Regions from separate parts of the Robertmurraya sp. genome, predicted to be linked through region 2. Evidence: riboswitches for the same ligand, from Rfam matches in the RefSeq annotation. Region 2 holds a riboswitch; the other holds the start of a gene.
What was found. Region 2 has a riboswitch for FMN ahead of ribE (riboflavin synthase). Riboswitches for the same ligand answer to the same signal wherever they lie in the genome.
Positions count from the first base shown of each region.

Region 1: it holds a riboswitch for FMN, as region 2 does, so the genes downstream of both, ACGLXV_RS06025 (ECF transporter S component) here and ribE (riboflavin synthase) in region 2, are expected to answer to the same signal.

Region 1 covers NZ_JAKFCQ010000050.1:10,920-22,125, reverse strand. Annotated here, with positions in the region: gene ACGLXV_RS06040 (histidinol-phosphatase) at 1-389, shown strand, start outside; gene serA (phosphoglycerate dehydrogenase) at 424-1,998, opposite strand; gene ACGLXV_RS06030 (manganese-dependent inorganic pyrophosphatase) at 2,173-3,108, opposite strand; FMN riboswitch at 3,265-3,400, shown strand; gene ACGLXV_RS06025 (ECF transporter S component) at 3,563-4,147, shown strand; gene ACGLXV_RS06020 (ferredoxin) at 4,190-4,438, opposite strand; gene ACGLXV_RS06015 (YpbB family protein) at 4,685-5,734, shown strand; gene ACGLXV_RS06010 (RecQ family ATP-dependent DNA helicase) at 5,731-7,233, shown strand; gene ACGLXV_RS06005 (CPBP family intramembrane glutamic endopeptidase) at 7,223-7,825, shown strand; gene ACGLXV_RS06000 (LysM peptidoglycan-binding domain-containing protein) at 7,818-8,513, shown strand; gene ACGLXV_RS05995 (YpbF family protein) at 8,609-9,067, shown strand; gene ACGLXV_RS05990 (CBS domain-containing protein) at 9,147-9,779, shown strand; gene ACGLXV_RS05985 (hypothetical protein) at 9,842-10,234, shown strand; gene ACGLXV_RS05980 (metallophosphoesterase) at 10,252-11,034, shown strand; gene ACGLXV_RS05975 (MerR family transcriptional regulator) at 11,117-11,206, shown strand, end outside.
Region 2 covers NZ_JAKFCQ010000053.1:5,826-17,031, forward strand. Annotated here, with positions in the region: gene ACGLXV_RS06390 (MoeB/ThiF family adenylyltransferase) at 119-1,138, opposite strand; gene moaD (molybdopterin converting factor subunit 1) at 1,178-1,408, opposite strand; gene ACGLXV_RS06400 (molybdenum cofactor biosynthesis protein MoaE) at 1,401-1,865, opposite strand; gene mobA (molybdenum cofactor guanylyltransferase) at 1,907-2,539, opposite strand; gene pdxK (pyridoxine/pyridoxal/pyridoxamine kinase) at 2,732-3,553, shown strand; gene ribH (6,7-dimethyl-8-ribityllumazine synthase) at 3,592-4,059, opposite strand; gene ACGLXV_RS06420 (bifunctional 3,4-dihydroxy-2-butanone-4-phosphate synthase/GTP cyclohydrolase II) at 4,072-5,265, opposite strand; gene ribE (riboflavin synthase) at 5,279-5,935, opposite strand; FMN riboswitch at 6,300-6,447, opposite strand; gene ACGLXV_RS06430 (YojF family protein) at 6,616-6,963, shown strand; gene bshB2 (bacillithiol biosynthesis deacetylase BshB2) at 6,977-7,642, shown strand; one part of gene ACGLXV_RS06440 (IS3 family transposase) at 7,732-8,362, shown strand; one part of gene ACGLXV_RS06440 (IS3 family transposase) at 8,362-9,287, shown strand; gene ACGLXV_RS06445 (SRPBCC family protein) at 9,354-9,803, opposite strand; gene ACGLXV_RS06450 (ABC transporter ATP-binding protein) at 9,955-10,680, shown strand; gene ACGLXV_RS06455 (ABC transporter permease) at 10,680-11,206, shown strand, end outside.

The DNA.
Region 1 (11,206 bases), on a different contig from region 2:
TTCAACAGGTCGTAACATTAGCAGAGTCAAATTTATTTGATATTGTTGGTCATTTGGATTTGGTAAAAATCTTTAAATACATACCGAAGGAAGAAGAGTTTTTACTAGAGCAATATGATAAGGCTACAACAGCACTAGCGAACTCAAAAACATGTGTAGAAATTAGCACAGCGGGTTTACGTAAGCCCATTGGTGAATTGTATCCTGACAAACGATTATTGCAGATGTGTTACGATAAAAAGATACCAATCGTATTGTCATCTGATGCCCATTTTCCAGAGCATGTAGGTGCTGATTATGATAAGGCGCTGGTGCTTGCAAAAGAGGTAGGATATAAAGAAATTATGACGTTCTCAAAAGGAGAGCGTAAAATACATTCACTAGGATAAGAAAAAGATCGGAGGAAATAACCTCCGATCTTTTTTATAGATTGATTCGATTAATCGACACGATATCTTCAACCGCTGCTAGAGTTGCTATCTGTTGATCGTCTAATGGCTTATCAAATGATAGAACCATGATCGCTTCTCCACCGGCTTGCTTTCTTCCCACTTGCATGGTTGCAATATTTACCTCTTGATCACCTAGGATTTTACCAACTCTACCAACGACACCTGGGCGGTCCATGTGCTGAATATAAAGCATATTTCCTTCAGGTAGGAAGTCGATAACAAAGTCATTTAAGTACACAATTCTTGGTCCATAATGGTCAATAAAGGTACCTCTTACAGTAAACTGATGGTTTTCTGCCTTAGCTGTGACAGTGATGCTATTTGCATAACCAAAAGTATTCGTTGATATTTTCTCACCAACGGTAATTCCTCTTTCTTTGGCAGCTAGTAAGGCATTTACTTCATTGACGTTCACGTCTATTCTATTTTTAAAGAATCCAGAAAGGACAGCTTTTGTTAAGTAAGATGTTTCAAGATCTGTTACTGTGCCAGAGTAAGTAATAGAGATTTCATTTACTCCCTGTTTCATGCACTGTGATAAAATAGTTCCGATTTGCTTAGATAACTGATGGAATGGTTTGATCTTTTCAAAAATATCTTTAGACATTGCTGGTAGGTTAATAGAGTTTAACACCGGTTTGCCTTCGAAATACATACGAACTTCTTTTGCCACCTGTGTAGCAACATTAAGCTGAGCTTCCTTTGTAGACGCACCTAAATGCGGTGTGACGATTACATTATCAAACTTAAATAACGGATGTTCTCCAGGTGGTTCTACTTCAAATACATCGATAGCAGCTCCGGCTACATGACCATTGCCAACGAATTTGGCTAAAGCTTGTTCATCGATAATTCCCCCACGTGCACAGTTAAGGAAGTATACACCTTTTTTCGTTTTACTTAATGTTTCTTCGTTAATTAGTCCTTTAGTTTCTGGGGTTAATGGAGTGTGAACAGTAATAATATCTGCCTCTGCCAATACTTCTTCCAAATTACCATGAGAAACACCTAGCTTTATTGCGCGCTCTTTGGTTAAGAAAGGATCGTATACTTTTACATTCATGCCGAACACTTTTGCTCTTTTAGCTAATTCAGAACCAATACGACCCATACCAACGATACCAAGAGTCTTTCCATAAAGTTCAGTTCCGATAAATGCATTTCGTTTCCACTCAAGATTTTTAACCGACTGATGGGCTTGTGGGATATTTCTCATTAAGGATGCCATCATGGCAAACGTATGCTCAGCTGTAGAAATCGTATTTCCATCTGGAGCATTGACGACAATGATTCCTCGTTTCGTAGCCGCATTCACGTCGATGTTGTCGACACCAACACCAGCACGTGCAATAATCTTTAATTGAGGCATTTTTCCAAGCAGTTCTTCTGTAACAGTTGTAGCACTTCGAACTAGAAGCGCATCAATTTTTTCTAAAGCTACTTCTGGATCATTAATTTTTTTCTGAATTAAAGTCCCTTCATTAAAATCTAATAAGGGAGAAAGTCCTTCCTCATTTATTGCGTCGGCTACTAAAATTTGAAACATTCAAAACACCTACCCAATTATCAATTTTCTGATTATTTTACAAAACGAACATTTATCTGTCAATGGACTAAAACGTTCAGATCGCACAATGTAAACGCTTTAATGCTTTAAAGTCACGATTTTGTTATATTTTTTAACAAAAAGCGCAAACTTTCAAAGTTTGCGCTAATCATACTACATTTTTGAATTGAATAGATCTGTAAGGACTGGTACGATTTGTTTTTTACGTGAAACAACACCTTTTAACACGGCTTTGTTATTTTCCAATGTTACACCGTAAGCTTCTTCAACAGCTGATCGTGCATTTCCTAATGCAAGAGCTGTTGAATCATTTGTTAGGATGTCTGTTACAACAAATAAGAACAGGTCTAGACCTTTTTCTGAAATGATGTTTGATAATGTTTCTTCTAGTTCAGCTTGTCTTGAATATACATCGTTAATATCTACTGCATTCACTTGAGCAATTTCTACTTTACTAGCTCCCATTTGGAATTCTTTTGCATCAAGGGATACAAGCTGCTGAATGGATTTGTCGCTTAAATCTGCGCCAGCCTTAAGCATGTCCAATCCATAGCTTTCTGCATCTACACCAGCAATTTCAGCTAATTCTTTTGCAGCTGCAACATCCTCAGCCGTACATGTAGGGGACTTGAATAATAATGAATCAGAGATAATTGCAGAAAGCATGAGACCAGCAATCTCTGGGCGAATTTGAACATTATTTTCTTTGTAAAGCTTGTTTAGAATAGTTGCCGTACAACCAACAGGCTCACAGCGGTAATATAGAGGATCACTCGTTTCGAAATTTGCAATACGGTGATGGTCAATTACTTCTAGAACACGAACTTGATCAATATCACTTACACTTTGTTGTCTTTCGTTGTGGTCAACTAAGATAACACTGTTAACTTCACTAGCCACTGTTTCAACTAGTCTAGGAGCTTCTGCTTTGAACGTATCAAGAGCAAATTGTGTTTCACCACTTACTTCCCCTAATCGAACCGCTTCCACATCCATACCAAGAGCTTTTTTTAATTCAGCATAAGCGATAGCTGAACAAATTGTGTCAGTATCAGGATTTTTATGACCAAAAATAAGAACTTTTTCCATGATTATCTCCTTTTAAATTAATCAATATCGTATGTACATATACTTTAATAATTTAACACAAATACAAAAGAAGGACAAAAAATAATTCATTCAGAATGCAAACTTCTTCACAAAAAATACGAACTAAGCTATAATTATGTGGAAAATATAATATTGGTCTATCTTCGGGGCAGGGTGTAATTCCCGACCGGCGGTAATGAGTGTAACACTCTAAGCCCGCGAGCCTGATTTTTGGGCAGGATTTGGTGCGATTCCAAAGCCGACAGTATAGTCTGGATGGGAGAAGATGGAGGTTCTGCAGACGTTCAAAAATGAAAGTTTCGAACGTTTATTAAGCGTGACTTCTAAATAATCTCCCTCAAGCGACTCGCTTGGGGGTTATTTGTTAATGAGGTACGTGATGCTGAATCTTTCTTCTTTAGGTGAGATGGATCCTAAAAAAGGAGAGAGGGAAATGAAAAGTTTAAACGTAAGAACACTTGTATTGATTGGAATGTTAAGTAGCATCTCGTATATATTAATGCTTCTTAATTTTCCACTTCCACCTTTTCCACAGTTTTTAATGGTGGATTTTAGTGATGTGCCAGCTTTGATTGGTGCTCTAATACTCGGACCAGTAGCTGGAATATTAATTGAACTTCTAAAAAATGTACTTGATTACTTTTTAACAGGAAGTGCAACTGGAGTTCCTGTAGGCCATATTGCAAATTTTGTTGCGGGTATCCTGTTTATTTTGCCAACATACTACATTTATCAAAAGATGAAATCTTCAAAAGGTATGACATTTGGCTTAGTAGTAGGTACAATATCTATGGCAGTTCTAATGAGTGTGCTTAACTATTACATTATTTTGCCTGCTTATACATTCTTTTTAAATACTCCTGCTATGTCAGGAGAAGAAACAAGGCAAATGATTGTTACGGCTATACTTCCTTTTAACTTAGTTAAGGGGATTTTAATATCAGTTATTTTTATGCTTTTGTTTGCAAGAATGGGAACATGGATGAACAAACAAAAAGTTCAAAACAAAGCAGCATAGAAATAGAAAAGCAACGGCATAGCCGTTGCTTTTTCTTATTTACTATTCGAATTTAAGTGCGTCTCCATCAAATGCTTCATCAGCCACTTTAATAGAATCTGTTGGGCAACCTTCGAACGCATCCATCATATCGTCTAATAGTACGTCTGGAATTTCAACGATACCTTGGTTATCGTCTAGAGTAACGAATGCAATGCCTTCATCATCGTAATCGTAAATGTCAGGTGCAGCAGCTCCGCAAGCACCACATGCAATGCAAGTTTCTTTGTCTACAATTGTATATTTTGCCATGTAAAATACCTCCCAAAAAATTAAACAAGTATTCTTTATCATTCCCAAAATACATTAGAAATGCATCCCTCATATCTTATTGTAAAACTGAATGGTCAACATTTCAATAGAAAAAGTATTGAGAATGCTTATCATATTAGTGTTTGACCATTAATGGCATTTTTTATTCATTAAATGCGACTCATTTCATGCTACAATAATAGACATAAAAATACAAAAAAAGCTACGTATCGAAGGTGAGGTAAATTGATAAATATTCTTGAACAGGTCGTTCTATATTGTTTATCAAAACTAGGTAAAGAACGAAGCAGCTCAAGTGTGTTTCACTTATTAAATGGTAAAAAATCATCTCAAACCATACAGGACTCACATCTTTTTCAAGTAGATTCCTTTTTTCATACAGCGCATCATTTAACAAGAGAGCAATATGAGAGCATTATAAGCAAACTAATAAAACATGAATTTATGTATTTTTCTAGCAATCAGCAGATTGTCATTAGCGAAAGTGGACAAGTTTTAATCAATGAATTGTATTCAATGTACCCATTCTTAAAAAACTTGCAAGGAGGGAAATATCACAATTGTATACAATTCTGGGAAAGATTATCTTTACTTATTCAAGTATGCTCTAATCAAGTAAATAAACAAATAAGCTATATACCTGTTCAGAAAAATAAAGATACTCAAAATTGGATTAAGCATTTGTTCTCAACATCGAAAGGAAACAGCAAAGACTTTCCTCATATGTTACTCAGTGAATTACAGGTATTGTTGGAGTCTTCAGAATTGGAGGTTGACCCAAGCGTATTAGTTGCAAGATTTTCGGGCTTTCAGTCGATTGGATTAACGGAAATGCAAACGATTGAAATGCTTGGTATTGAAGAGAACAGCTACCGATTTCAATTTCAAGCCTTGCTTCATTATTTAATGAGTTCGATTGAGCAAAACCCTTCATCCTATCCGTTATTAGCTAGAATGGCAGTTACAGATGAGCTTCAGCAACTAACATCTTCAGCCAAAAAAACATTCGATTTAATAAAGAAAGGAAAAGGGATTGTAGAAATCGGCCGAATAAGAAGACTAAAAGAAAGTACGATTCAAGATCATATAGTTGAGATTGCCCTTTTCGTTAACGGGTTTAATATTGACCGATTTGTTGAAGAGCCACTTCAGGAAAGAATTAAAGAGGCGATTCAAAAAGCATCATCAAAGCAGTTGAGGAAAATACGAGAAATAATAGATGTAGATTATTTTCAAATTCGATTAGTGATTGCGAAATTTGGTGACCTATTATGATGCTAGAGTATGAATTAAAAACACATTTTGGATATGATCAATTCAAAATGGGCCAAAAAGAGATTATTGAAGCGTTATTACAAGGAAAGAATGTCCTTGCAATGCTCCCAACCGGAACTGGTAAGTCACTTTGTTATCAACTACCAGCTTATATTATGGAAGGTGTAGTGGTAGTGGTTACCCCATTGCTTTCATTGATGCAGGACCAAGTTGAACAAATGATGGCACGAGGTGAAAAACGAGTAGTAGCGATCAATTCTTTTCTAGAACGTGAGGAGAGAGGCAATGTTTTTGGTCGTTTGCATACGTATAAGTTTATTTATATCTCACCTGAAATGCTAATGAATGAGTTTGTTGTTTCACAGCTAAATAAGTTACTAATAAGCCTATTTGTGGTAGATGAGGCACATTGTATTTCGCAGTGGGGTTATGATTTTAGACCTGATTATTTAAAGTTAGGTGACATTCGTGAAATTCTTGGAAGTCCTCGAACGATTGCTTTGACTGCCACAGCAGATCAGGAGGTTCGGTCCGATATTGTCCGAACGTTAAAGCTAGATAAGTGGGAGGAATTTGTGTCCTCCGTTGATCGTCCCAACATTAAAATGGTCGTAGACTATGTCCATGATGCTAGGGAAAAGCTTGATAAGCTATTAGAGTGGGTATCTTTTTTACAAGGTCCAGGGATAATCTATTTTTCTAGTAAAAAATTAGCCGAAGAAGTAGCCGTTATGCTACGAGACAGTGGAGTTCCAAGAGCAATGGCGTACCACGGTGGGCTTGACCAGGAAAGTAGAATACTTATTCAGCAGCAATTTATTAAAGGGCAGCTTGATGTGATATGTGCAACTAGCGCTTTTGGAATGGGAATCAATAAAGAAAATGTGCGGTTTGTGATCCATTTCCATATGCCCTTACAGCTAGAATCTTACTTACAGGAGATCGGCAGAGCGGGAAGGGATGGAGAGAATAGTATATCCATTCTTTTGTATTCTCCTCATGATGAGCAACTTCCATACCAGCTAGCAGAAGGAGAACTTCCTACAGAATATCAAATTCGTTGGCTGTTTCAACATTTTGGAGACCAACTGCTTTATGAGTGGGAAGAAATGCAGGAAACCATTCAACAGATTGGGGGATTTACGGATAATTCCTGGAGATTAACAAAGGATTTTCTCCGTAGTCTAACTAACACGATGGATTTAAAGATAGCGGAAGAACGGTTTATAGAATATGTTGATAATAGAAAAAAGCATAAAAGGAAAAAGATATTGGACATGTTGAATTGGATTCAGTCGAAGGAGTGTAAACGCAAGGGAGTTCTTTCTTATTTTGGAGAAGTTACTCACGGCACCATTGACGATTGTTGTTCTGTGTGTGGAATTGTTTACGATCGATACAAAACCAAGTGTTCAGAAGTAGTAGAGTATTCGCCTTTTCAGTGGAAGGATTATTTGAGGGGCTTGCTTACGAAGAGTGTGACTAGTTATGAAAAATAAATATGAAGAATTGATTGACGAATTATCAGATAAGGAATTGTTAAAACATCTATACATGACACAAGTCATACTCGTGGTCCTTTCCGTAGTTATAGGGTATTTTTTATTTGACAGTCTGAAGTCCTTTCTCGAACTCTTTGACTGGAAAGACCCTTTTATCTGGTGGGTAGGAGTTCCTGCAGGATTACTTATCGTTTGTATTGATGCAACGTTTATGAAATTTCTGCCCTCCTCTTATTATGATGATGGAGGGTTAAATGAGAAATTATTTTCAAACAGAAAAGGGTGGGAGATTCTCTTTATTGCAGCAATTGTTGCGACTAGTGAAGAGATTTTATTTCGAGGGGTCATACAAACTCATTTTGGACTAATTGTATCTAGCATTATTTTTGCTGTAATACATTATCGCTATCTATTTAATTGGTTTCTCTTTTTAAATATCACTCTGCTCAGTTTCTTTATTGGAGTTATATACGAGTGGACAGGAAATCTCCTAGTGACTATTGCGATGCATTTTGTCATTGATGCGTTATTGGGATTTATTATCAAAAGAAAAGAGAGGATAAGAGAGGAACGTGAAAGAAATGAATAAAGAAGAGCCTATTAGAGATCAAGCAGAAAAACTTCGTAAAAGGATGAAGGATGTTGATCTAAAAGTAGATTCGACACAAGACGGAAAGACTACCCTTTCAAATGAAAAGCTTCCACCACGGAGTAGAGTTCATAAACAAAAACAATTGAAAAAAAAGACAAAAATAAAAGTGAAGTATCCTCTTATTCGCTTGCTAGGTATGTTTTTTATCTTACTACCAATCGTGATTTTTAGTATTTATACGTATAATGACTCACAAAAATCATCTATTAGTACGACGGTTGAAGAAAGTAAGGGTGCAGAAGCTGTTTATTATACGGATACAGAAGAGGAGATAGCGGAAGAGGAGGAAGAAAAAACGGTAACAGAAGAAGCCGTGACTGAAGAGAATGTGGAAGCAGAAGCAGGTACAGTTGAAGAATCTGCCAATGCGGAGCAGGCCAATAGTAGCGAAACTGCTCAAGAAACAACAACTACACCTGAAAGCACAACTAACTCAAACACAAAAGCAGAGCCGGTAGATCAATCCGTTGTTTACCATAAAGTTCAGCCAGGAGAAACCGTATTTAGACTGGCTATGAAGTATTATAAATCACAGTCTGGTATTGATATTATTAAGAAAGCAAATTCATTATCATCAAACGAAATAACAGTAGGACAAACATTAACCATACCGCTAAGTAAGTAATTGGGCTGGGCCATATAAATGGCTGAGCTCTTTTTTTTGAATCATCATAAAACGTCGGACAAGTTCATATTTATTTGATAGGGGAGGGTAGAATAATGGAATCTGAAATTTTATTATTGGACGATCGAACGGATCAGGCTACTAGGCAAATGTTACAGAAAGTGGTAGATAAAAAAAAGAAGTTTGATAAATTAAAGCTTCGTCATTTATTTGTGATGTGGACGACCATTTTTCTCTGTTTTATTTATTTTTACTATCTTTATAAAGTAGTATTAACTCCTTACTCGTATTCTTTTGCAGCCATGTTTTCAGTATTTGTTGATCAATCAAGTAATCTCTACATGTTAGTCATCATTGTTGGATTATATGGACTAATGAATCTACTTCGAGAAAAGCGTGAGAAATCCGAAAAGGAGTATCATGCACTTCGATGTGAAATCATTGATAAAAGTAAGGACCTTTGGAAAAAAGAAGATGAGTGGAAAAACCGTCACAAAGTATTTGAAATGATGAAGAAAAATTTTGACATAAACCTTTATCATGAAAGTAAGTAGGGCTTGCCGAAAAAGGATTCTTTACCCCTATTGTCGAATAGAATATGGAAGACATTTACTCTTTCCTGAGGTGATTGACATGTTCGTAAAAAGTATTATGATACCAAAGCATCATTGTCATGTTGTTTCTCATCAAGACTCTCTGCTGAGTGCGCTTAATAAGCTAGAGGAAGAACAAATTGATGGGTTGCCCGTGTTAGATGGACAAACTTATGTAGGAACGGTTACAAGATACAGTATTTATGAAAATTATTTTAAAAGCCTGCAAACAAAAGATGAGTATTTAACAAAAACAACCGTCTCACAAATTGCAACACATCAAGACCGCTTTTTGGAAGGAAATGAAATCTTCGAGAATTTATTGTTAGATTTGAAGGATTACCCTTTATTGTCGGTAGTTGATGATAATCGAAAATTCTTAGGGGTTGTCACACGCTCCGATTGTTTGGAGCAATTCGGTTCTGCATTTGGTGTACATCGCAAAGGAATCCGTATTGCATTTACCTCTGTAGAGACAGAGGGCAGGATTGCAAAACTAGCAGAAATTGCTCATCAATTCCATGAACAAATTATTTCATTAGTAACTTTTGATGAAACGGATAAATTGGTTCGAAGAATTGTTTTGAAAATTGAAAAGAACAATAATGTTGATAAGTTTGTTAAAAAGCTAGAGGATTTTGGTTTTCGTATTCTAAACATACATGAAGATTAATTGTAAGATAAATGTGTAACAAGATTGATTCCTCTCATACATTGTTTATGGGAGGGATTTTTGTGTATGTGAAGAAACTCATGAAACTTTTGTTAGGATATATATGTGGATTATTATTTATAGTATGGATACCTATCCATTTTCCAAATAACTTATCAGATATTATTGTAGAGGTTGTATTGAGTCCTGTTCCTTTTATTGCTTCTATTTTAGCGTTTTTTATTGGGTTTTTAATAAATGCTGCCTTAATTAAGAACGGTATTGAAATGATGGTGGTTAGCAATGGGCGGGGGAAGTTGTTTAAGCTTGAATGTCTTTTGCTATTTTTTGTATGTTTAAGTTTTTATTTCCTATCAATGGTCTCTCTATGGCCAGCGGTTGCTTTTTTTTGTTTCTCATTGCTTTATGGTATGATTTCATTAGATTACGAGCTTCTTCGTGAAAGTAAAGAATAATATAAAGTGGAGGATATATGGAGTTCTTATTTTATGCGTTAGTTTTAGTAGGAGTCTCGCTCCTTATTTTTATGTACAAAGAGGCATTTAGAAATAAAGTTCAAACCCATCATTTTACTTTTTCAGAGTTTCCTAAGAGCTTTGGTGAACTAAAGCTTTTTTTTATATCCGATATTCATAAGCGCCCTATCTCTGACAAAATAATACAGGATGTGAAAGCAAAAGGACAGGTAGACCTAGTAATCATTGGTGGTGACCTTCTTGAAAAAGGAGTCGATTTTCAACAGGTAAGACAAAATCTTACCCTTCTCAAACAGTTGGGACCATTGTATTTTGTTTGGGGAAATAATGATTACGAGGTTGACTATCATGAGCTAGATGCTTTGCTTCTTGATAACGGAGTGAAGATATTAGATAATACAGCGGTTTCCTTTGAATCAGAAGCAGGGGAAGTGATGGTCCTTCTTGGAGTTGATGACCTTCAATTAAAGAGAGATCGGTTGGACTTAGCACTTCAGGATGCCCAAGAGGAGGGTTTTCGTATACTCGTCAGCCATAATCCGAGAATTACGGAAAAAGTACAGGTACAAGACCGGATTTCGTTAGTGTTGAGTGGACATACTCATGGAGGTCAAATTAGAATATTTGGGTTCGGACCGTATGAGTTAGGGGGATACCACCAATTAAAAAATACCTCTCTTCTTGTAAGTAATGGCTATGGAACGACAGCTGTGCCACTAAGGCTAGGAGCAAGAGCTGAAACGCATTTCATTTCTATCTCCAATAAAGATCAAGAGTAAGTGTCAGCCTATACAAAGTTTACACATTTTTTATATGAACTGTATAATGTGAGTATGTTACGAGTTATACGGAGGAAAGACAATGGCGACAGAAGAAGGAAAATATAATATAAAAGCGGTCTCGAAAATGTTAGGAATTCAAGCAGGAACGCTACGTGCTTGGGAAAGGCGC
Region 2 (11,206 bases):
GCGATTCTCAGATTTTATTTTCGATCTTGAAAACTTATTTGCGATTCTCAGATTTTATTTGCGATCCTGAAAATTTATTTGCGATTCTCCCAAAATACTTACGTTTCCCCAAACACCACTAACCCAACAATCTCTGATAAATCGAACGCGCCTGACTCATATCCTTCGTTCCATGAACCAGTCCTCGTCCATCTTTAAAAATAACGACACGTTGCTCGTCCATTTCAACTGAAAGCAAATACGGATTTGCCTTCACCACGTAACCCAACTTAACTAGTCGGCTCGCTAAGTCTCCTAAATTTAGCTCACTTTGTCGTGGTGGCCGAATTTGCACCGTATCACGACCACAGAGTACCGTTGAGCGTGAAAGATTTTCCTTATCCAAATACGGATACTCCTGAAGATCTCCACATGACAAGCAGCCTGGGTCCTTTGCTTTACCCATTTTCATGCTCGTGTATTGATTTCGCCATAAATCAAAGCTCGCAAACGAATCACGAACCGCCTCCCAATCCTCTACAAGAATCTTCAGTACCTCTGCTGATTGATGAGCAATAACCATCTGCACAGCCGGTCCTATAATTCCTCCTGTATCACAGGTCATTCCTTGAATAGGGATTCTTTTCAGCAAACAATTTAAGCAAGGAGTTTTGCCTGGAATAATCGTAAAGCTCATGCCGAAGCTCCCTACACAAGCGCCATAGATCCAAGGGATTTTGTACTTTTGCGATATATCGTTAATGGCCATTCGAGTTTCAAAATTATCAGTCGCATCCAAAATCAAGTCCACATCCACGACAAGGTCCTCGAGCATGTCAGGTGATGCATCTCCAACAACCGGCACAATCTCAACATCGCTGTTAATGGCCCGCAATCTCTTTTCAGCTGCAATCGCCTTCGGAAGCTTTTCTCGAACATCTTCTTCCGTGTACAGCTGCTGTCTTTGAAGATTGCTCGCTTCCACATAATCTCTATCCACAATCGTTAGCTTCCCAACACCCGCGCGCGTAAGCACCTCTCCATTTCCCGATCCAAGTGCACCGGCGCCAATCATCAGCACATGCTTAGAGCCTAGCTTGTCCTGTCCACTTTTTCCAATCGGTGAAAAAAGAATTTGTCTCGAATACCGATCATCCATGCTAAAACCTCCTTCCTCTTTCCGGCTCAGCTATTCTACTTATCCCCCACTAACTGGTGGTATAAAAGCAACCACATCTCCATCGCTCAACACATCTTCGTCACCAGCAAATTCTTCATTTACAGCTGCCATAACCGTATCCAAATTCACTCCATACCGCTCACTTAAAATCACCTTTGCTTCAGCAACTGTTTTTCCAGTAAGGTCTAATGATACTGATTCTTCTCCAACCGCATCGCGCAAATGAGCGAAAAACATTACTTTATTCATTTAGATCACTCTCCTCTGGTTTCCCTTTTGGATAAGCAACCGTTTCAAGTTGATTTCCGATCCATTCTTCTCCGTCTTCCCAGTGCTCTTTTTTCCAAATGGGAACGATCTCCTTGATTCGCTCGATTGCGTAACGATTAGCCTCGTATGCATCCGCACGATGTGGGGTAGATACAGCAATGACAACGGCTATATCCGTAATTTCAAGCTTTCCGACTCGGTGCGATATCGCCACCTTTGCCCCCGGCCAGCGCTCTTCGATTTCACGTCCAATTTGCTCAAGCTTTTTAACGGCCATGCTCTCATATGCTTCATAAATTAAGTATAAAGTCTTTTTCCCAGCGGTTAGCTCTCTTACCGTTCCAATAAACGTTGTAATGGCTCCCGCTTCCCTTTGAACGACTTTCTCAATAATCGATTGCGTATCAAGGGTTTCTTTAGATATTTCAAAATTCATGTCTGCACCTCCCTTTCGTTCTTTAAACTGACTCGATTGTATCATATTCCCTCGCTCTTCTCACAAAACGAGTTTCCATCACGATCCAGCTTTAACGCTTTTTCATACTCTATCTGATCATTCATATTAAAAACAGCGGTATCCTTCACACTGATGCCTTCTCTGCTCAAGATATCTTCTGAAATATACCTCACATGAAGGTTCTGAAGCAGGCTCATGATACGAAGCTCGTTCTTCTCTATAGACTGCGAAACAGCTTTCAACGCATCCTTTCGATACGCACCAAACAAAGGATGAATACGACCTTCAAGCTTTGGAATAGCTGCCTGGTAGTCTTCTAACTCCTCTAGTAAAAATTCCCCCAGCCTTGAAGAGATAAACGGCATATCACAGGCCACAATTAAGTTTTTTTCTGATCGAGAAGCTTTAAGCCCTGCTTGTATGCCTGCAAGGGGACCTTTCCCCTTTTGCTCGTCTTCAACCATCGGTAAGTTCAAATATTTATAAGTATGAAACGTGTTGGTGACGATGAGAAGTTCATCCGAGATTTTTTCGAGTTCGTTTGCAATTCTTTCGATGACTCGTACACCGTCAATCATCATCAATGCCTTGTTTTGTCCCATACGACTTGATTGTCCACCTGCTAAAATAATCCCTGTTCTGCTCAGGCTCATCGTCCACCTTTCTAAATGATATATTCCTCTATTTTAATATGGAAAGAGGAGAAAGACTATTACGTACATTCGCCTTTATCTACAAATTCAGCACAGATTTTTACTAATTTAGGTAACCGAAAGAAAAGACTAGAAACATCTGGGAAACTAGACTATGATTAGAAAAATAAAGCTCATAGGAGGTTCAACACAATGACATTGAAAAAGGTAATGACCATTGCTGGTTCTGACACAAGCGGAGGCGCTGGCATTCAAGCAGATTTAAAAACATTCCAGGAGCTTGGCGTTTATGGAATGACCGCTCTTACAACCATCGTAACAATGGATCCTAAAAATCATTGGCATCACAATGTGTTTCCCATTGCGATTGAGACGCTAGAAGCACAGCTTGAAACGATTCTTTCTGTAGGAATTGATGCGATGAAGACAGGCATGTTAGGAACGGTAGAAATCATTGAGCTAGCTGCAAAGGTAATCGATGAGAACCAGCTCCAAACTGTCGTTATTGATCCAGTTATGGTATGTAAAGGGGAAGACGAAGTATTGCACCCAGAAACTACCGATGCTCTTCGTGAAATCCTAGTGCCACGTGCAACAGTTGTCACTCCAAATCTATTTGAAGCAAGTCAGCTTGCACAAACCGCTCCTCTTCGTACGATTGAAGATATGAAGCAAGCAGCGGTAAAGATTCATGCACTTGGTGCCAAGTATGTATTAATTAAGGGTGGAAGTAAGCTAAATCACGAAAAAGCAGTCGATCTTCTGTTTGATGGTGCGGAATTCACTCTACTTGAAAGTAAAAAAATTGATACTACTTACATTCATGGCGCAGGCTGTACTTACTCTTCAGCTATTACAGCAGAGCTTGCAAAAGGAAAATCGGTGAAGGACGCTGTTGCTACGGCGAAGGACTTCATTACTGCTGCTATCGCACATGGATTTAAGTTAAATGAGTATGTTGGACCAACCATGCACGGAGCGTACCGAACATTTGGTGCAAAAGTGAATGCATAAAATAGAAGCCGCTGGAGTTCATTCCAGCGGCTTTTCTATTATTCAAACATACGGCTTAAATTTGCCATTTCAATCGCTGAAACGGCAGATTCCCAGCCTTTGTTTCCTGCCTTGGTTCCTGCTCTTTCAATAGCTTGTTCAATCGTATTGGTTGTTAACACACCGAAAATAACAGGAACTCCTGTGTTTAATGTGGTTGCCTGTACACCTTTTGCTGCTTCATTACATACATAATCAAAGTGTGGAGTGGATCCACGAATAACCGTTCCTAATGTGATTACCGCATCATATTTTTTGCTTTGTGCCATTTTTTGAGCAATTAACGGAATTTCGAATGCACCTGGTACCCAAGCTACATCTACATCTTCGTCAGCCACACCGTGTCTTTTTAGAGCATCGTGTGCTCCGCTTAGCAACCTGCTTGTAATAAACTCATTGAAACGCCCTACAACAATACCAACCTTTAGCCCACTGCCAACTAAATTTCCTTCAAAGCTTCTTCCCATAATCAATTCCTCCTAAAAATGTAGTAAATGTCCTAGTTTACTTTGTTTTGTTTTTAAATACTTTTCGTTTTCTTCACGTGATTGCATTTGGATGGGCACACGATCAACAATTTCCAAGCCATAACCCTTTAATCCTTTGATTTTTCGGGGATTGTTCGTTAACAGTCGGATTTGGCTAATTCCTAAATCTTTTAAAATTTGAGCACCAATCCCGTATTCTCGTAAATCGGCTCCAAAGCCAAGCTTTTCGTTCGCTTCAACCGTATCGTAACCTTCCTCTTGAAGCTTATATGCTCTTAGCTTGTTCAAAAGTCCAAGTCCGCGACCTTCTTGACGCAAATATAGTAACACTCCTGTGCCTTCTTGCTCGATTTGACTTAATGCAGAATGAAGTTGTGGACCACAGTCGCAGCGATATGATCCAAACACATCACCCGTTAAGCATTCTGAGTGAACGCGAACAAGAACTGGTTTGCTAGGGTCAATGGTTCCTTTTACTAAAGCCACATGCTCTTTGCCATCAATTACATTGGAATATCCAACGGCTCGGAATTGACCAAATTCAGTAGGAAGCTCAATTTCCACTTCTCGCTGAATTAAACGATCCTCTCGATTGCGATACTCAATCAAATCTTTAATCGTAATCATTTTGACATTCAACTTATCGGCAATCTCTTTTAACTGTGGTACACGTGCCATACTGCCATCTTCATTCATGATTTCGCAAATAACCCCTGCTGGTTTTGCTCCTGATAGCAAGGCCAAGTCAACAGCAGCCTCCGTATGACCAGCACGCTTTAGTACCCCACCCTTTTTCGCAATTAACGGAAAAATATGACCTGGACGTTTAAAATCAGCTGCCTTTGATTCTGGGTTTAGCATTTGTAAAATCGTATCAGAACGTTCAAAGGCTGATATACCGGTCGTAGAGTTTTTATGATCAATACTTACGGTAAAGGCTGTCCCATGCGGATCCGTATTTCTAGCTACCATCGGCATGAGCTCAAGCTTCTGAGCTAGCTCCTCTTCGATCGGAACACAAATCAGCCCTCTCCCATGTGTGGCCATTAAATTGATTACCTCAGGGGTTGCTTTTTCCGCTAACGAAATGAAATCCCCTTCGTTTTCTCGATCTTCATCATCACAGACGATGATCACTTTTCCATTCTTTAAGTCTTCCAATGCTTCTTCAATCGAATTAAACATGTCTCTTTCCTCCTTATTTAAACCCATTTTCCTCTAGAAATTGAGCGGTAAGAGAAGAACTCTTTTGAATGGTTTGAGTGGCTTGTTTGGATAAAAAGTGTGAAATGTACTTGCTAATCATATCGCACTCAATATTCACAATGTCTCCAGCCCCTTTTCGCCCGATAATCGTTTCCGATAACGTATGTGGGATCAGCGAAAGAAGGAAACTCGTCTCTGACACACCAAAAACCGTTAAACTTGTTCCATCTACTGTGACGGACCCTTTTTCGATAATGTAGTGTAAGAGGTCGCTTGGTGCTTCTATCTCGTAGTACACGGCATTGGCAACCTCTCTCTTTTCTTTAATTACCCCGAGGCCATCCACATGCCCCGACACAAAATGACCACCAAACCGTCCGCCGGCTGCCATCGCCCTTTCCAGATTCACATGGGACCCTGGTTCCACATCTCGTAAGCTTGTTGCCTTAATCGTCTCTGGCATCACATCTACTGTGAATGCGTTAGACGTGAAAGAAGTGACGGTTAAACAAACTCCATTCACGGCGATACTGTCGCCGAGCTTTACATCCGTGAGAATATGATTGGCTTCTATCGTTAACACCGAAGATTGCCCTGTATTCTTTGTATTGGTTACAAGTCCAATTTCCTCAATAATCCCCGTAAACATTTTTCTTGCCTCCTTCCATGGTTAAGCTATTTATGCCGCTCGTTTTACCGTTTCCTACTTGTAGCATCTCCGAAAACCTCGAGATTCTCTCGCATAAGACCGTATCAAGTGCTTATGACTCATAGAGCCGATATTTTCATCCATACTGGTCATAAACCAGAGTTTATGACCTTTGAATCTGAATTTTCATATAGCAACAAGTCATAACCACTCTTTTATGACCTGTAGCCTCAATATTCCTTCGAAATGGAGTCATAAAAAAAACAAAACCCCGCACCAATAAAGGAACGGGGTCAGAAAAATGGCAATATCAAATAAAGGTCTAAAAATGGGTACACTTCACCCATAAACATAAACCAGAATTTTTTTCCTTCTCCCATCCAGACTTTTACTGTCGGCTCTGGAGTTTCACCAGATCCACCGTTTGAATGAACACTCAAACGGGTCACGGACTAAGAAGCTCTTGCTTCATCACCGCCGGTTGGGAATTGCACCCGACCCCGAAGGAATACTATTTAAATTGCTCTCATTATACATAAACTTTCCGTAAAAGGAAACCTAAAACTCTTACCGACACAATTTTGTTGTAAAATCAACCAATCCTACTTTTCGCTTTTCCAGCACGTTTTTAGTAGAATATAGATTATTATATGCGTTAAAGAAGTGAAGGAGGAAATAACATGGAGCTCGTCATAGTGGAAGAAGTTCAAAAAGAGCTAAACCGTCTTGCAAACCAAGATGTGTATATACATTTAGAAACGACTAATGGAGCGTATGCGACTCATAATGATGAATCCTTTTTTTCCTCAGGGGCATTTATTCGCAATGCACTGGTGAAATACGAGATTGGTCAAATCAAAGGAAATGGTCCTTACCGTATTGGCTTGAAGCTAAACATTGGCTGGGTTTACGCAGAAGGAATTACTCATTTTGAAGTAGACGATCAAAATAGATTATTAATGGCTGGACACGATTATCAAGGAAAATTAGCAGTTGCCTTCCAAATCAGTCCAACTCCATTTGAGTAGAAAGGAGCGCATCATGGAAAAAGAACGTCAAATTTTAGTCATTTTCCCTCATCCTGACGACGAGGCATTCGGTGTTTCAGGTACACTGGCTTTGCATATCCAAAACGGGACACCTGTCACCTATGCTTGCTTAACGCTTGGTGAGATGGGGCGGAACCTAGGGAATCCACCGTTTGCAACAAGAGAATCGCTCCCACATATTCGTAAAGTGGAACTTCAAAATGCAGCAAAATCAATTGGAATTCAGGATTTACGCATGCTTGGATATCGCGATAAAACGGTAGAGTTTGAGGATCCTGAAAAATTGGCGGATCATATGGGAGAAATCATTGCCGATGTGAACCCGTCCTTAATTATCACGTTTTACCCTGGATATTCCGTACACCCTGATCATGATGCAACGGGGGCTGCGGTTGTAAAAGCCGTCGGTCGATTAGCTCCAGAAAAAAGACCAAAGCTGCACTGCGTAGCTTTTTCGAAAAACTCGTTGGATGAGCTCGGAGCACCAGACATCGTAAATGATGTAACTGCTGTATCTGATCAAAAAATCGCCACCATTAAGGCTCATGCGTCACAAACGCAATTAATGATTCAAAATATGGCCGAAAAGCTTAAAGCAAATGATCCCGACATGATTGCTTGGGTAAATAACGAACGTTTTTGGACGTATAAATTTTAAACAAAGCCCACAGGATTCATTGATATGCTCCCCAATAGGTAGACAGATTAAAAAATAAAAATCTGGCTACCTACGGGGGAGTATTTTTTATGTCTAAAAAATCTTATTCTGCAGAAGAAAAATATAAAATATTGAAAGCTTTAGGGGACGAACATTCGACATACGAAATTGCGTCAATTTATAAGGTACATCATTCCTCTATTTTGGTATGGAAACACAAATTTGATAAATTTGGTCTGGAAGGGCTAAAAGAGTCTTCCACATGGAAAAAGTATTCTAAAGAACTAAAGTTATCAGCCATAAAAGATTATTTGTCTGGTGATTACTCTATACGTGAGATTACTAGAATGTATGAATTATCGGATGCATCTGTCCTCAGAGGTTGGATTAAGAAGTATAATAGTCATAGTGAATTAAAAGATACGGCACAAGGAAGGACGAGCTCTATGACTAAGGGAAGAAAAACGACTTGGGAAGAACGAATACAAATTGTACTTGACTGCTTGGGGAACGGAAAAGATTATCAAGAAGCAGCTAATACTTATAATGTTTCTTATCAACAAGTCTATCAATGGGTTAAGAAGTATGAAGATGGCGGGGATGAAGCCCTGAAAGATAGGCGTGGGAATAAGAAAGATGAAGTAAAGCTGACTCCAGAAGAGAAATTCAAACTTCAAATGAAAAAGTTAGAAAGAGAAAATGAACGGTTACGTGCGGAGAACTTATTCTTAAAAAAGTTAGAGGAGATCGAAAGGAGGCGAAAGTAAACCCAATCCGATTTGAGGATAAGTATATCGCTATTCAGGAGCTTCACAATAAAGAGAATTTAAGCATTAGCTTACTTTGCGAAATTGCGGGAATTACACGTTCTGCATACTATAAGTGGCTTAATCGTACCCCTTCTTCCCGAGAAATACAGAATGAAAAAATCATTAAAGAGATGAAAATTCTCCAAGAAAAGGTTGATAGCACCTTCGGCTATCGCCAAATGACACTTCATATGAATAGACAGTTTGAAGTGAAACTTAATCATAAAAGAATCTATCGACTAATGAAAGTGGCTGGCTTACGCTCTGTCATTCGGATCAAGAAAAAACAATATAAACGCACTACACCTCAACATGTAGCAGAAAACATATTAAATCGGGAATTTACCGCGGAAAAACCAAATGAAAAATGGGTTACAGATGTAACAGAATTTAAATATGGCCAATCAAAGAAGGCTTATTTAAGTGCGATTCGTGATCTTTATGATGGATCAATTGTAAGTTATGTTTTAGGACATTCCAATAATAATCAACTTGTATTCAAGACGCTTGACCAAGCTACAGTACTATTAGATGGGGAACATCCACTTATCCATAGTGATCGTGGGTTCCAGTACACTTCAAAAGGATTCAAACGTAAGATAGACGCGGTAAAGATGACACAAAGTATGTCACGAGTTGGTCGGTGTATTGATAATGGACCAATGGAATCTTTTTGGGGAACACTGAAATGTGAGAAGTATTATTTACATAAGTATAAGACATTTGAGGAACTTTCTCTGGCGATTGATGAGTATATCCTTTTTTATAATCATGATAGATATCAAAAACGATTAAACGGCCTTAGCCCTATGGAATATAGAGCTAAAGCCGCTTAAATCATTTTTATTATTTCCACTGTCTACTTGACAGGGTGCAGTTCACATAGCCTGTGGGCTCTTTCTTTATCTATGAACTTCTTCCGCCTCAAGAACTTCTTTTAACTTCTGTAACTGTCCGCCATCTTCATTTTTAATTATTTTGACTAGCTGTTTTTTCGTAAGAAAGCTTAAAAATCCTCCAGTTTTGACTTCGGCCTCCATCTCGACCTGGGTACCTTCCTCAATTGCTGAAAATGTATAGTGATAAAGGATTTCTACTCCATTGGATACGCTTTTTGAGGTAAAGGCGGTTGGTCGATCGAACTTGGTCATGTGAACTTCCGCTTGTATACGTCTTCTTCTGACTAGCCTTGTTTCCAAGAATCGACTTCCATGTCCAACTGGTCCACTAGACAATTTCTCCATATCCGTCACAAACGGCAATAGGTTTGTGGCGTTTTCTAGGTTAGATAGATAACTAAATACTTCTTCGATTGGTCGGTGAATGATCTCACTTACTCGAAAATCAGCCATTTATTATGCACCTCGGGACGATTGTTTGTCCTTATTATACTAAAATCCCGTAAAACATCTGTCGAAAATATTCACAAAATCTCCCTTTTCATTTTAAAAAGTTTCGCTTATGATTATAGTGAGTGATTACTCACTTTTATTTTAAGGAGGGATTCAATTGAATCCAATTGTCCAAATTGAACAGGTGACAAAGCACTTTGGAAAGCAAGAAGTATTAAAAGGAATTAGTTTAGATATTAACGAAGGAGAAATCTTCGGGTTACTTGGTCCATCCGGCGCAGGGAAAACCACCCTCGTGAAGCAACTTGTGGGCCTTGAGCTTCCTTCAACTGGAAAAAATAAAGTGTTTAGCATCGTGATGCCCTCACTTGATGTGATCCCAAAAATCGGTTATATGGCACAGTCAGATGCCTTATACGGGGAACTAACGGCAAGAGAAAACCTTCAATTCTTTGCTTCTTTATACGGACTAAACGGAGCACGTCAAAAAGAAAGAATTCAAGCTTGTATGGAGATTGTTCAGCTAAATGACCATACCGATAAACAAGTTTCCAATTACTCAGGAGGAATGAAGCGCCGCCTCTCACTTGCAATTGCCCTTATCCATGAACCAAAGCTATTAATTTTAGATGAGCCTACGGTCGGGATTGACCCTGTGCTTCGGAAAAGCATTTGGGAGTCCTTTTATGAGCTAAAAAAGCAAGGAGTAACGATTATTGTCACCACCCATGTCATGGATGAAGCAGATAAATGCGATCGACTAGGGATGATAAGAGACGGACACTTAATCGCTGTAGGTACACCTCAAACCCTAAAAGAAAATATGAACAGCTCGAGTCTTGAAGATGCCTTTTTGAGCTATGGAGGTGGTAACTAATGCGCATCATGGCCCTTGTAAGAAGGATTTTAAAACAAATTATTCGTGATAAACGGACGATGGGGTTGCTCATTATGGCTCCAATCCTTGTTTTAACGATGCTTCATCTCGTCTTTAATGGAGAAAGCTATACACCAAAGGTTGGTTTCGTTGACCTTCCCACTCCCCTTGTAGAACAGCTCGATGATGATGATGCAACCATAAGGAAATACGAAACAACCGACGAAGCAAAGACTGCCCTAAAGGAACGAAACATTGATGGATATGTGAATATGTCAGGTAGCTCTCTTCAGCTGACGTTAGAAGGTAGTGACCCCACCATCAATGGAGCGACGATGAAGTGGTTACAGGAGTCTATAAAGTCTGACTCTTCCGCTAACATGCTTGAAGTCGACTATCTTCACGGTTCAAGCAAGATGAGCCAGTTTGATTCATTCGGGCCCGTGTTGCTAGGATTTTTCATCTACTTTTTCGTATTCCTTATTGCTGGAGTATCCTTTTTACGAGAAAGAACGACCGGAACGCT